DNA from 2 places in the Mesorhizobium sp. WSM4837 genome. Region 2 is predicted to be linked to the other one. Evidence: predicted binding sites of a transcription regulator. Region 2 holds the regulator's gene; the other holds the start of a gene.
What was found. Region 2 encodes LexA, which represses DNA repair genes until DNA is damaged. Its sites were predicted from a motif close to TGTTCNNNNTGTGTTCNG; they were not measured.
Positions count from the first base shown of each region.

Region 1: the regulator LexA is predicted to act here: its motif matches at 2,727-2,744, upstream of uvrA (excinuclease ABC subunit UvrA).

Region 1 is NZ_JBVVQE010000033.1:32,684-38,125, forward strand. Features, by position in the region: gene uvrA (excinuclease ABC subunit UvrA) at 1-2,586, opposite strand, end outside; gene AC0L3D_RS19805 (hypothetical protein) at 3,472-3,672, shown strand; gene AC0L3D_RS19810 (ATP-dependent Clp protease proteolytic subunit) at 3,702-4,307, opposite strand; gene AC0L3D_RS19815 (SRPBCC family protein) at 4,329-4,811, opposite strand; gene AC0L3D_RS19820 (ArsR/SmtB family transcription factor) at 4,808-5,122, opposite strand; gene AC0L3D_RS19825 (single-stranded DNA-binding protein) at 5,360-5,442, shown strand, end outside.
Region 2 is NZ_JBVVQE010000025.1:76,797-82,238, reverse strand. Features, by position in the region: gene gltX (glutamate--tRNA ligase) at 1-764, opposite strand, end outside; gene AC0L3D_RS16880 (ComEC/Rec2 family competence protein) at 866-3,322, shown strand; gene lexA (transcriptional repressor LexA) at 3,316-4,053, opposite strand; gene AC0L3D_RS16870 (molybdopterin molybdotransferase MoeA) at 4,158-5,363, opposite strand; gene moaC (cyclic pyranopterin monophosphate synthase MoaC) at 5,363-5,442, opposite strand, start outside.

The DNA.
Region 1 (5,442 bases), on a different contig from region 2:
GGCCAGCTTGATGCGCTGCGCCTCGCCGCCCGACAAAGTCGTCGCCTGCTGGCCGACATGGATGTAGCCGAGGCCGACCTGCTTCAGCGTCTCCAGCTTGTCGCGCACGCCGGGCACGGCGGCGAAGAAATCGACGCCTTCCTCGACCGTCATGTCGAGCACGTCGGCAATCGACTTGCCCTTGAACAGAACGTCGAGCGTCTCTCTGTTGTAGCGCTTGCCGTGACATACGTCGCAGGTGACATAGACGTCGGGCAAAAAGTGCATCTCGATCTTGATGACGCCGTCGCCCTGGCAGGCTTCGCAGCGACCGCCCTTGACGTTGAACGAGAAGCGGCCTGGCTGATAGCCGCGCGCCTTGGACTCCGGCAGGCCGGCGAACCAGTCGCGGATCGGCGTGAAGGCGCCGGTATAGGTGGCGGGATTGGAGCGCGGCGTCCGTCCGATCGGCGACTGGTCGATATCAATGACCTTGTCGAGGAATTCGAGGCCCTCGATGCGGTCGTGCTCGGCCGGGTGCTCGCGCGAGCCCATGATGCGGCGCGACGCCGCCTTGAACAAGGTCTCGATCAGGAAGGTCGACTTGCCGCCGCCGGAGACGCCGGTGACGGCGGTGAAGGTGCCGAGCGGGATTTCGGCGGTAACGTTCTTCAGATTGTTGCCGCGCGCGCCGACGATCTTCAGGCGCCGGTTCTTCTTGGCCTCGCGCCGCACCGCCGGCGTTGCCACTTCGAGCTCGCCGGACAAATATTTGCCGGTGATCGAGGCGGGGCTGGCCATGATCTGCTGCGGCGTTCCCTGCGCGATGATGTGGCCGCCGTGGATGCCGGCGGCCGGGCCGATATCGACGACATAATCGGCATGCAGGATGGCGTCTTCGTCATGCTCGACGACGATCACCGTGTTGCCGATGTCGCGCAAATGCTTCAGCGTGTCGAGCAGGCGCGCATTGTCGCGCTGGTGCAGGCCGATCGACGGCTCGTCCAGCACATAGAGCACGCCGGTGAGGCCGGAGCCGATCTGCGAGGCCAGCCGAATGCGCTGGCTCTCGCCGCCCGACAGCGTGCCGGAATTGCGCGACAGCGTCAGGTAGTCGAGCCCGACATCGTTGAGGAAGCGCAGCCGCTCGCGGATTTCCTTGAGCACGCGCACCGCGATCTCGTTCTGCTTGTCGCTGAGTGCGGCGGGCAGCTCGGTGAACCATTGGTCGGCCTTGCGGATCGACAGCTCGGTGACCTCGCCGATGTGCTTGCCGGCAATCTTCACCGCCAGCGCTTCCGGCTTCAGCCGGTAGCCGCGGCAGGCCGGGCAAGGTGTGGCCGACATGAAGCGCTCGATCTCCTCGCGCATCCAGGCAGATTCGGTTTCCTTCCACCGCCGTTCGAGATTGGGGATCACGCCTTCGAAGGTCTTTGTCGTCTGGTAGGAGCGCAGCCCGTCATCATACTGGAAAGTGACCTCGCGCTCGCCGGTGCCGTGCAGGATGGCTCGCTTTGCCTCTTCGGTCAGGTCCCGGAACTTGTCCCCTAGTTTGAAGCCATAAGCCTTGCCCAGCGCCTCGAGCGTCTGCACGTAATAGGGTGAGGTCGATTTCGCCCATGGGCTGACGGCGCCGGCGCGCAGCGACAGATTGTCGTCGGGCACGATCAGGCTGGCGTCGATGGCGCGCTGGCTGCCGAGGCCGTCGCAGGTCGGGCAGGCGCCGAACGGGTTGTTGAAGGAAAACAGCCTGGGCTCGATCTCGGGAATGGTGAAGCCTGACACCGGGCAGGCGAATTTTTCGGAGAACAGGATGCGCTCATGCGTCTCATTCTTCGATTTGTTGACCGAATCCTCGCCGGTCTGGCTGGCGTCGAGCGGCCGGTCGGCGAATTCGGCCACTGCCAGCCCGTCGGCGAGCTTCAGCGCGGTCTCGATGGAATCGGCAAGCCGCGTCGCCAGATCGCCGCGCACGACGATGCGGTCGACGACGACGTCGAGGTCATGCTTGTACTTCTTGTCCAGCGCCGGCACGTCGGCGATTTCGTAAAAGACACCGTCGACCTTGACGCGCTGAAAACCCTTTTTCTGCAGCTCCAGCAGTTCCTTGCGGTATTCGCCTTTGCGGCCTCGCACCATCGGCGCCAGGATGAACAGACGCGTGCCTTCCTCGACCGCCAGCACGCGGTCGACCATCTGCGACACCGTCTGGCTCTCGATCGGCAGGCCGGTGGCCGGCGAATAGGGGATGCCGACGCGCGCGAACAGCAGCCGCATATAGTCGTAGATCTCGGTGACGGTGCCAACCGTCGAGCGCGGGTTCTTCGACGTGGTCTTCTGCTCGATGGAGATGGCCGGCGACAAGCCGTCGATCTGGTCGACATCAGGCTTCTGCATCATTTCGAGGAACTGCCGCGCATAGGCCGACAGGCTCTCGACGTAGCGGCGCTGGCCCTCGGCATAGATGGTGTCGAAGGCGAGCGACGACTTGCCTGACCCCGACAGCCCGGTCATGACGATCAGGCTGTCACGCGGCAGGTCGAGATCGACATTCTTCAGATTGTGTTCGCGCGCCCCGCGAATGGAAAGATATTTATGGTCGGCCATCGCCGGTCGCCGCCTCAGATCTGGAATCTCGTGGGATGGCGGGTTGTCCCGGCCATCCCCTATGTAGGTAATTTCGCCACCGTTTCGAGAGAACTCTCGACCAAGCCTTTAACCGTCTTTCGCGCGGGCGAGCAAGCGGAAAGAACAAAGGCCGAACACGCTCCTGACAAATGCGTTCATGTAATCCACAGCCGACGTCGCGCTGCTCAAAACGGATGCAAATTTCGGATTCGCCACACAAGCGATCACGTTTTTGGTAAATCGGCTATCCAACTGTTGACGTCTCGGGCTCAGGGGGGCAGACTCCGAACGTCACCGAAGCCGACCGTCTTTCGATGGCCTCGCCGCCCCAAGGCGGCCTGCGAGACGCCGCAGGCTTTGCGATATGCGCTTCGGACGACACCAGTCGCAATGGACAGAAAAGGAGAGCAGAGGAATGACTCCACCGGACAGTTCCTTGAGGCTCCACGTGTCGCTGGAGCCGCGGCAGGCATAAGTGCCAGGGCTAGGCGTTTTGCGCCGCCCGACAAACCGTGACCTGCCGATCCCATTAAAATCAGAGACTACTAGTCGGATCGTCGGCTGAATGCCGCGAAGCATCCGAAATCAAAAGCCGGCAGTGTACTCCCGGCGAGTTTGGATTTCAGATCCAAAAAAAGCCCCGACCGTTTGCGGAAGCAGCGGCGGGGCTGTTCGTTTCAGAGCCGCAGGCGCACGAGCGCCTTGAGATTGTGGCAGCGATGAAGGCCGATGGAGGTGTCCTATCACCGGGGGCCTTCATCGAGCCCGCGCCGACATCGAAGGTTATGCTGCCGGAAATCCTGACATCGGTATCGCCGATCTTGAACTGGCGGTTCGGCAGCCGGCTTGGCGATGCGATAGTCGTTGGTCACACCGGGCAGCGTGCCGTTCTGCGAAGGCGGTGAACTGTCTTCGGCGAACGCCGCGCCGGAGGTCATCGCCGCGACGGCGATACCGATAATCAGCCGATTCAAGCAAATGCGTGAGATCTCAGACATCGGCGGACTGTATCGCCGCACTCTGGCCGAAGCCAGACCGGTGGCGATCAACTGGCCGAACGGCTGACCGACGTTGCTTATGAGCCGGCTACCCTTTCACGCCGCTCTCTTACGCGTGTCAAAAACATGGTCGACAAGGCCCCATGTCTTTGCCTCCGCGGCGGTCATGAAATGATCGCGGTCGAGCGTGCGTTCGACTTCTTCGAACGTGCGACCACAGTGGTGCGCGTAAAGCTCGGTCATGCGCCGCTTGGTCCTGAGGATGCCTTCGGCGTGGCGCTGGATGTCGGAGGCCTGGCCCTGGAAACCGCCTGACGGCTGGTGCAGCAGGATGCTGGCGTTGGGCAGCGCGATGCGTCGCCCCGGTGTGCCGGCCATCAGCAGGAACGAGGCCATCGAGGCGGCAAAGCCCATGCAGACGGTGGATACCGGACTGCTTATATACTGCATCGTGTCGTAGATGGCGAAACCGCTGGTCACCACGCCGCCCGGCGAATTGATGTAGAGGGAAATCTCCTTATCGGGATTGTCGGATTCCAGCGACAGGAGCTGGGCACAGACCAGCGCCGACACATTGTCGTCGATCGGACCGTTGATGAAGACGATGCGCTCGCGCAGCAGCCGCGAAAAAATGTCGAAGGCGCGTTCGCCGCGGCTCGACTGCTCGATCACCATCGGCACCAGATTGGCAAAACCGCTCATCGCTTTTCTCCGTTGTGCCGCTCAGGCCGCGCGCAGGGAGAGGCGAGGCGTGTTTGCGGCTATGGTCTGTCTCGGGTTGTGTGCGTCGAACGAAAGCCTGCAACCGGCGCCGGCAACGGCAGGCGTGGCTACTCGTGCAAATCCGTCGTGGACGATGCGCAGATGGGTGCCGCCCGACACAGTGCGGTCGAGCGTGAAGGTGACGATACTGTCCAGCGGGCTGGTGAGCGGATGCGCTGTATTGCCAGGCGCCGGCCGCTCCCGCCAGGAGTAACGCAGCAGGCGTTCGGGCTCGGCGTCGAGGATTTCGCACTCGATCGGTGCATCCGGCCTGGCAAAGGCAAAGCGGCCGCCGATCTCCGGCTTGATGTCGTTCGGCATCATCCAGGCCGCGAGCAGGTCCGGCACAGTGAGCGCCCGCCACACTTTTTCCGGCGGCTCTGGAAGCTCGCACTCGAACTCGATAGAATCTGCCGTCATGTCTGAATGCTGTTTTGCCGTCATTGGTCCATATCCTTCAAAACCGCCTTGAGCCGTTCGATACGCTCGGGCCAGAACGCACGGTAGCGCTCGATCCAGCCGAGCAGTGGGTCAAGCCCTTGCGGATCGGCGCGATAATAGGCGTTGCGGCCGGCTCGCCGCTCGGCTACCAGGCCGGCGCCGCGCAGCACTGCGAGATGCTGCGACACGGCCGGTTGCGACACGCTCAGGCCGCTGCGCAGTTCCGATACCGTCATCTCGCCGGCGGCGAGCCGTTCATAGACGGCGCGGCGCGTCGGGTCGGCAAGCGCTCGAAAAATCTCGGCTTCGATCATGCCGGAAGCATAAGTCTACGCTTATTGATTTGGCAAGCAGTCTTTTCGCGCCCATATGGAACGGTACGGCGGAACCCATCGATTGCTGACATTCCTTGACAAAACGGATTGATGGTTATAGAACGAAAAGAGAACAAAAACCTTGTGGGAAAAGCCAGCCACGGCAGGCGGGGAATGTCCGCAGTCTATAAGGTGAGAGCGAGAAAAAATTGTTTCGGATGAGCGCGGAGAAGTATCATGGCGGGTAGCGTCAACAAGGTCATTCTGGTGGGCAATCTCGGGGCGGACCCGGAAATCCGCCGTTTGAATTCGGGTGAGCC
Region 2 (5,442 bases):
GCGCGATAGGCTTCAACGCCGAGGGCGCCGTGCCGCTTCGACAGCTTGGCGCCGTCGGCGCCATGGATCAGCGGGATATGCGCCATTGACGGCACCTCCCAGCCCAAGGCTCGATAGATCACCATTTGGCGGGCGGCATTGGTCAGATGGTCGTCGCCGCGGATGATGTGGGTGATGCCCATGTCGTGGTCGTCGACGACGACGGCATGCATATAGGTCGGGTTGCCGTCCGAGCGCAGGATGATGAAATCGTCGAGGTCCTTGTTGGGGAAGCGGACTTCGCCCTGCACGCGGTCATGTACCACCGTCTCGCCTTCGGCCGGCGCCTTGATGCGGATCGCGCCCCTGGCGCCAACCGGTGCCTCTGACGGGTCGCGGTCGCGCCAGCGGCCGTCATAGCGGGGAGGCAAGCCGTTGGCCCGCGCACTCTCGCGCATCGCCTCCAGCTCGGCCGGCGTCGCATAGCAGTAATAGGCTTTGCCGAGGCGCACCAGCTCCTCGGCAACCGCGCGGTGGCGCGGCGCGCGCTCGAACTGGGATACCGGTTCGCCGTCCCAGGTGAGGCCGAGCCAGGAGAGCCCATCGAGGATGGCAGCGGTTGCCGCATCGGTCGAACGCTCGCGATCGGTGTCCTCGATGCGCAGCAGCATCTTGCCGCCAGTGTGTTTCGCATACAGCCAATTGAACAGCGCCGTGCGCGCCCCGCCAATATGCAGGAATCCGGTGGGCGAAGGGGCAAAACGGGTGACGACCTTGTCCGACATGGAACTCCTGGGCAAGCGCAGAAAACGGATGTGGTGCGCGGACTTTCGCGCGTCGCGCGTTCATGTAGCATAGGAGGTCAAGGGCGCAAGGGGCGAACCCTATGGCTGGACCAGGCCGCGGCGTGGACGAGAGCGAGGGCGCGACCGCAAGCGTCAGCGAACGATCGCTGTTTGCCGACGTTCCTCACACTGAGTCGCTACCCGTTTCGCTGCCTGCGTCGCCGCTGAGCATCCAACCTCTTTCGCCGGATCGCCCGGCGCCGATACCGGCTTCAGCACCCGGCCCTGTCATTCGTTTTCGCCGACAGCTCAGCCATCTTTCACCATCCGGTGTCCGCAACAGCGTGGCCGCGGCAGCCGGCCTGGAACTCGACCGGGGCGTCGCCTTCCTGCTGGTGCCGGTTTTCCTGGCATGCGGGGTGATCGTCTATTTTTCGCTTGCCGTCGAACCGGACTTTGCCCAGCCCATCGCCGTCGTGGTCCTTACGGCATTGTGTGCGGCCGTCACGCGCTCACGCCGCAAAACGCACCTGTGCTTCATGGCAGCGTTGCTGTGCGCGCTTGGTGTGCTCGCCGCCAAGGTTGAAACCTGGCGCGCCGGAACGAAGATGCTCGGTTCGGAAATCCAGACCCGGCTGACCGGCCGTGTCGTCAGGCTCGACCAAATGGCGAACGGCCGGATCAGGCTGACCATCGATGTGATGTCGACCGCCCGGCCGACACTGCGTTATGCACCCGAACGTGTCAGGGTGTCGGCACGCAAGATTCCCGCTGAGATGACCGCAGGCTCGGTGGCAACCGGCTATGTGAGGCTTCTGCCTCCGACTGGCCCGGTCAGACCGGACAGCTTTGACTTTTCCTTTGACAGCTATTTCGCCGGTATCGGTGCCAGTGGCTTTTTCCTCGGCAGTCCAAAGATCGTCGTCTCCGAAGATGCACCGTTAACCGCACGCCTTTCTTCGTCGATCGAGAAGGCGCGCGAAACCATCGCCGACCATATCAGGGACAGCATCGGTGGTGCCGAGGGGGAGATTGCCGCTGCGCTGATCGTCGGCGTGCGTGCCGGCATCCCCGAAGAGATAAACGAATCGATGCGGCGCACCGGCATCTACCACATCATCTCCATTTCCGGCCTGCACATGGCGCTTGTCGCCGGCACCGTCATGGGATTGCTGCGCAGCGCCTTTGCGCTGTTTCCCGACTTTTCGTCGCGCCGGCCGGTCAAGAAATATGCGGCTGCTGCCGCACTCGTCTCCATCGCTGCCTATCTGATTTTCTCCGGTATCGTGGTCGCGGCTGAACGCAGCTTCATCATGCTGGCGGTAATGCTTGTCGCCGTGCTGTTCGACCGGGCGGCACTCACCATGCGCAACCTGGCGATTTCGGCCATCGCCGTCATCGTCGTGTCGCCGCACGAGGTGGTCGGCCCAAGCTTCCAGATGTCCTTCGCTGCGACTGCGGCTCTCGTGGGCGCCTATGCCAGTTGGTCCGACTTTCGTGCCGACAAGGCCAAGGCGCCGCGACAGCGACGGTCACCGGCCGCTTTCGTCACGCGCAAGCTCGTCGCTGGGGCAGGCACCATCGCAATGACCTCCATCATTGCCGGCAGCGCCACCGCGCTCTTCGCCATCTGGCACTTCCAGCGCGTCTCGCCGCTCAGCCTGTTCGCCAATCTGGCGGTCATGCCGATCGTCACGATCGTCATGTTCCTGGCCGTCCTCAGCGCCTTGGCAATGCCTTTCGGCCTCGACGGCCCTTTCCTCTACATGATGGGCAAGGGCCTGACGGCGATGATTGCAATTTCGGGATGGATCTCGGAGCGTTCGCCGGTCGATGCAGTCGGCCTGATTTCGTTGCAATCGGTTCTGCTGGTGACGGTCGCCCTGGTCATCGCCACGATGGCCACGACGTGGCTGCGGGTTGCGGCACTTCCCTTTGCGCTCGCCGGCCTGCTGACGATTTCCGAGACGCGCACCCCCGACGTGCTGATCTCGGAGGATGCGCATCTGGTGGCACTGCCGATCGGCGGCGGCGAACTTGCCGTCAACCGGGTGCGTTCGAACGAATTCACCACCGACAACTGGAAACATGCGCTGGTTTCAACAACGATCGTCGAGCCGGAGACATTCGAAAAAGGAGATGTGCGGTTCGACATCGCCGATCCGGCCGACCTGCCGCCGGGAGCGCCTTTCACCTGCACTGCCGGCCTGTGCCTGGCCCGGCATCCGTCCGGCGCGCTCATCGCGCTCGCCGACAACCGTGAAACCGCGCGGCCGGCCTGTGCCTTTGCGGATTTGATCGTCATCGACGATGCCACAGCCTATTACAAACCCTGCCGCAACCCGCTGGTTCTCGTCGTCACCAAACGGCAGCTCGCTCGCATGGGCAGTGCCGCCGTCTTCTTCGATCCGCTATCGGCGACGACGCGCGCAGAAATCCGTTTTGCCGTCAGACAGCCATATAGGCCCTGGCATGAGCAGCGGCGATTTTCGCGCGAGGCGAGGGGCCTGCCGCCATACCGCAGGGCCGAGAAACCCAGGAAGCCCGCCGTTCAGTAACGCCGGATCAATCCGACGAGCTTGCCCTGCACCTTGACCCGGTCCGGCCCGAAGATGCGCGTCTCGTAGGCCGGATTGGCGGCTTCCAGTGCGATAGAGGCACCTTTGCGGCGAAATCGCTTCAGCGTCGCTTCCTCCTCGTCGACCAGAGCGACAATGATCTCGCCAGGCTGGGCGGTGTCGGCGTTGCGGATGATGACCGTGTCGCCGTCGAAGATGCCGGCCTCGATCATCGAATCACCCTTGACCTCCAGCGCGTAGTGCGTGCCGCCGGTGATCATGTCCGGTGGCACCGAGATCGAATGCGTCTGGTGCTGGATGGCGTCGATCGGCACACCGGCAGCGATGCGGCCCATCACCGGTATGGAAACGGTGGCAGCGACGTCGTCGTCATTGCCGGCCGCACGCATGCGCGAAGGCGCCGGCTTGATCTGGCGTCCGAGGCCGCCCTGCCCAAGGGAGCCTTGAATGACGCTCGGCGAGAATTTGCGCGCCGCATTGAGGCCCGGCGCGATTGAATCGGGCAGGCGCAGCACCTCCAGCGCGCGGGCGCGGTTGGGCAGGCGGCGAATGAAACCGCGTTCCTCCAGCGCCGTGATCAGCCGGTGGATCCCCGATTTGGAGGCGAGGTCGAGCGCTTCCTTCATCTCGTCGAACGAGGGCGGAATGCCGCTTTCCTTCAGCCGCTCGTGAATGAACATCAGCAGTTCATGTTGTTTGCGTGTCAGCATCGCGACCCCCAACAGAATCAGAAAAACAAACCCAGAACAAACACTATCTGTTCCAGTTGTGTTCCGCAACCATTTAAAGTTTAATGAATGTGTTGACGTTTTGTTCAGCGTAGCATCAGCACGCTGCAGGCGGCGCCCGCTGCGGCCGCGGGAGCGAATGGCTCGCGCACGACCAGTCCGTTGGCGTCGGCCAGCATTCTGAGCATCGAGGAATCCTGGACACTGAACGGCGTTGCCTCAAGCGTGCCAGCTTCTTCCTTCACCACCGCGCGTACATAGTCCTGCCTGAGATCGTTGGCCGGCATGGCGGCGCCGAGCCGCGCCTGACGCATGTCCTGGCGGAACGCGCGGCCGCCGAGCCGCGCCAGCAGCGGCTTCAGAAAGAGCTGCGTGCCGACCAGGCTGGCCACCGGATTGCCAGGCAGGCCGATGCAGCGGATGGCGCCCAGCCGCCCGAACATCAGTGGCTTGCCGGGCCGCATGGCGATTTTCCAGAAATCGAGCGCCATGCCTTCGCCGGTCAGCACGTCATGGACGAGGTCGTGGTCGCCGACCGAGGCGCCGCCCAGCGTAACGATGACGTCCGCGCCTGCGGCGACGGCTTTTTTCACCAGCGCGGCGATCGCCTCCTTGCGGTCGGGGGCGATGCCGAGATCGAGTGCGCAGGCGCCGACCGAGCGGGCCGCGGCGGCGACGCCATAGGCATTGGAGGAGATGATCTGGTCGGGGCCAAGGTCGCTGCCCGGCGGCAGCAATTCGTCGCCGGTGGCGATGATGGCGACCAGCGGCCGTTTCACCACGCGGACCTGCTGGTGGTTGGCCGACGCCGCCAGCGACAATGCCGCGGGATCAAGCAGGCGGCCCTTCTCCAGCAGCATGTCGCCCTGCAAGAAATCGAGCCCGAGGCGGCGGATGTTGCGGCCTTCAACCGTCGGCGCGGTCACTTCGACCATGCCGCCGCCGAGGTCGCGGACATTCTCCTGGATGACGATGGTGTCGGCGCCTCCGGGAAGCGGCGCGCCGGTGAAGATGCGCACGGCCTGCGCCGCGCCGACTGTTCCGGCAAAGCCTCGTCCGGCCGGCGCCATGCCGATCACCGAAAGTCTCGCGGGCACGGACGCGACATCGTCGGCCCGCACGGCATAGCCGTCCATGGCCGACGCGTTGAATGGCGGCTGGGTGCGGAGCGCCATGAGCGGCTCCGCCAGCACGCGGTCGGCGGCATCCATCAGGGCGACGCTTTCAGCCGGCAAGGGCGCAGCATCCGCAAGCAGGTGCTCGAGCGCCTCGGCGACCGCAAGCAGCGCCATTATTGGCCTGCCCCCTGGGCATCCGCCTTGTAGTCGCCGGATTTGCCGCCGGTCTTTTCCACCAGCCTGATGCCGGAGA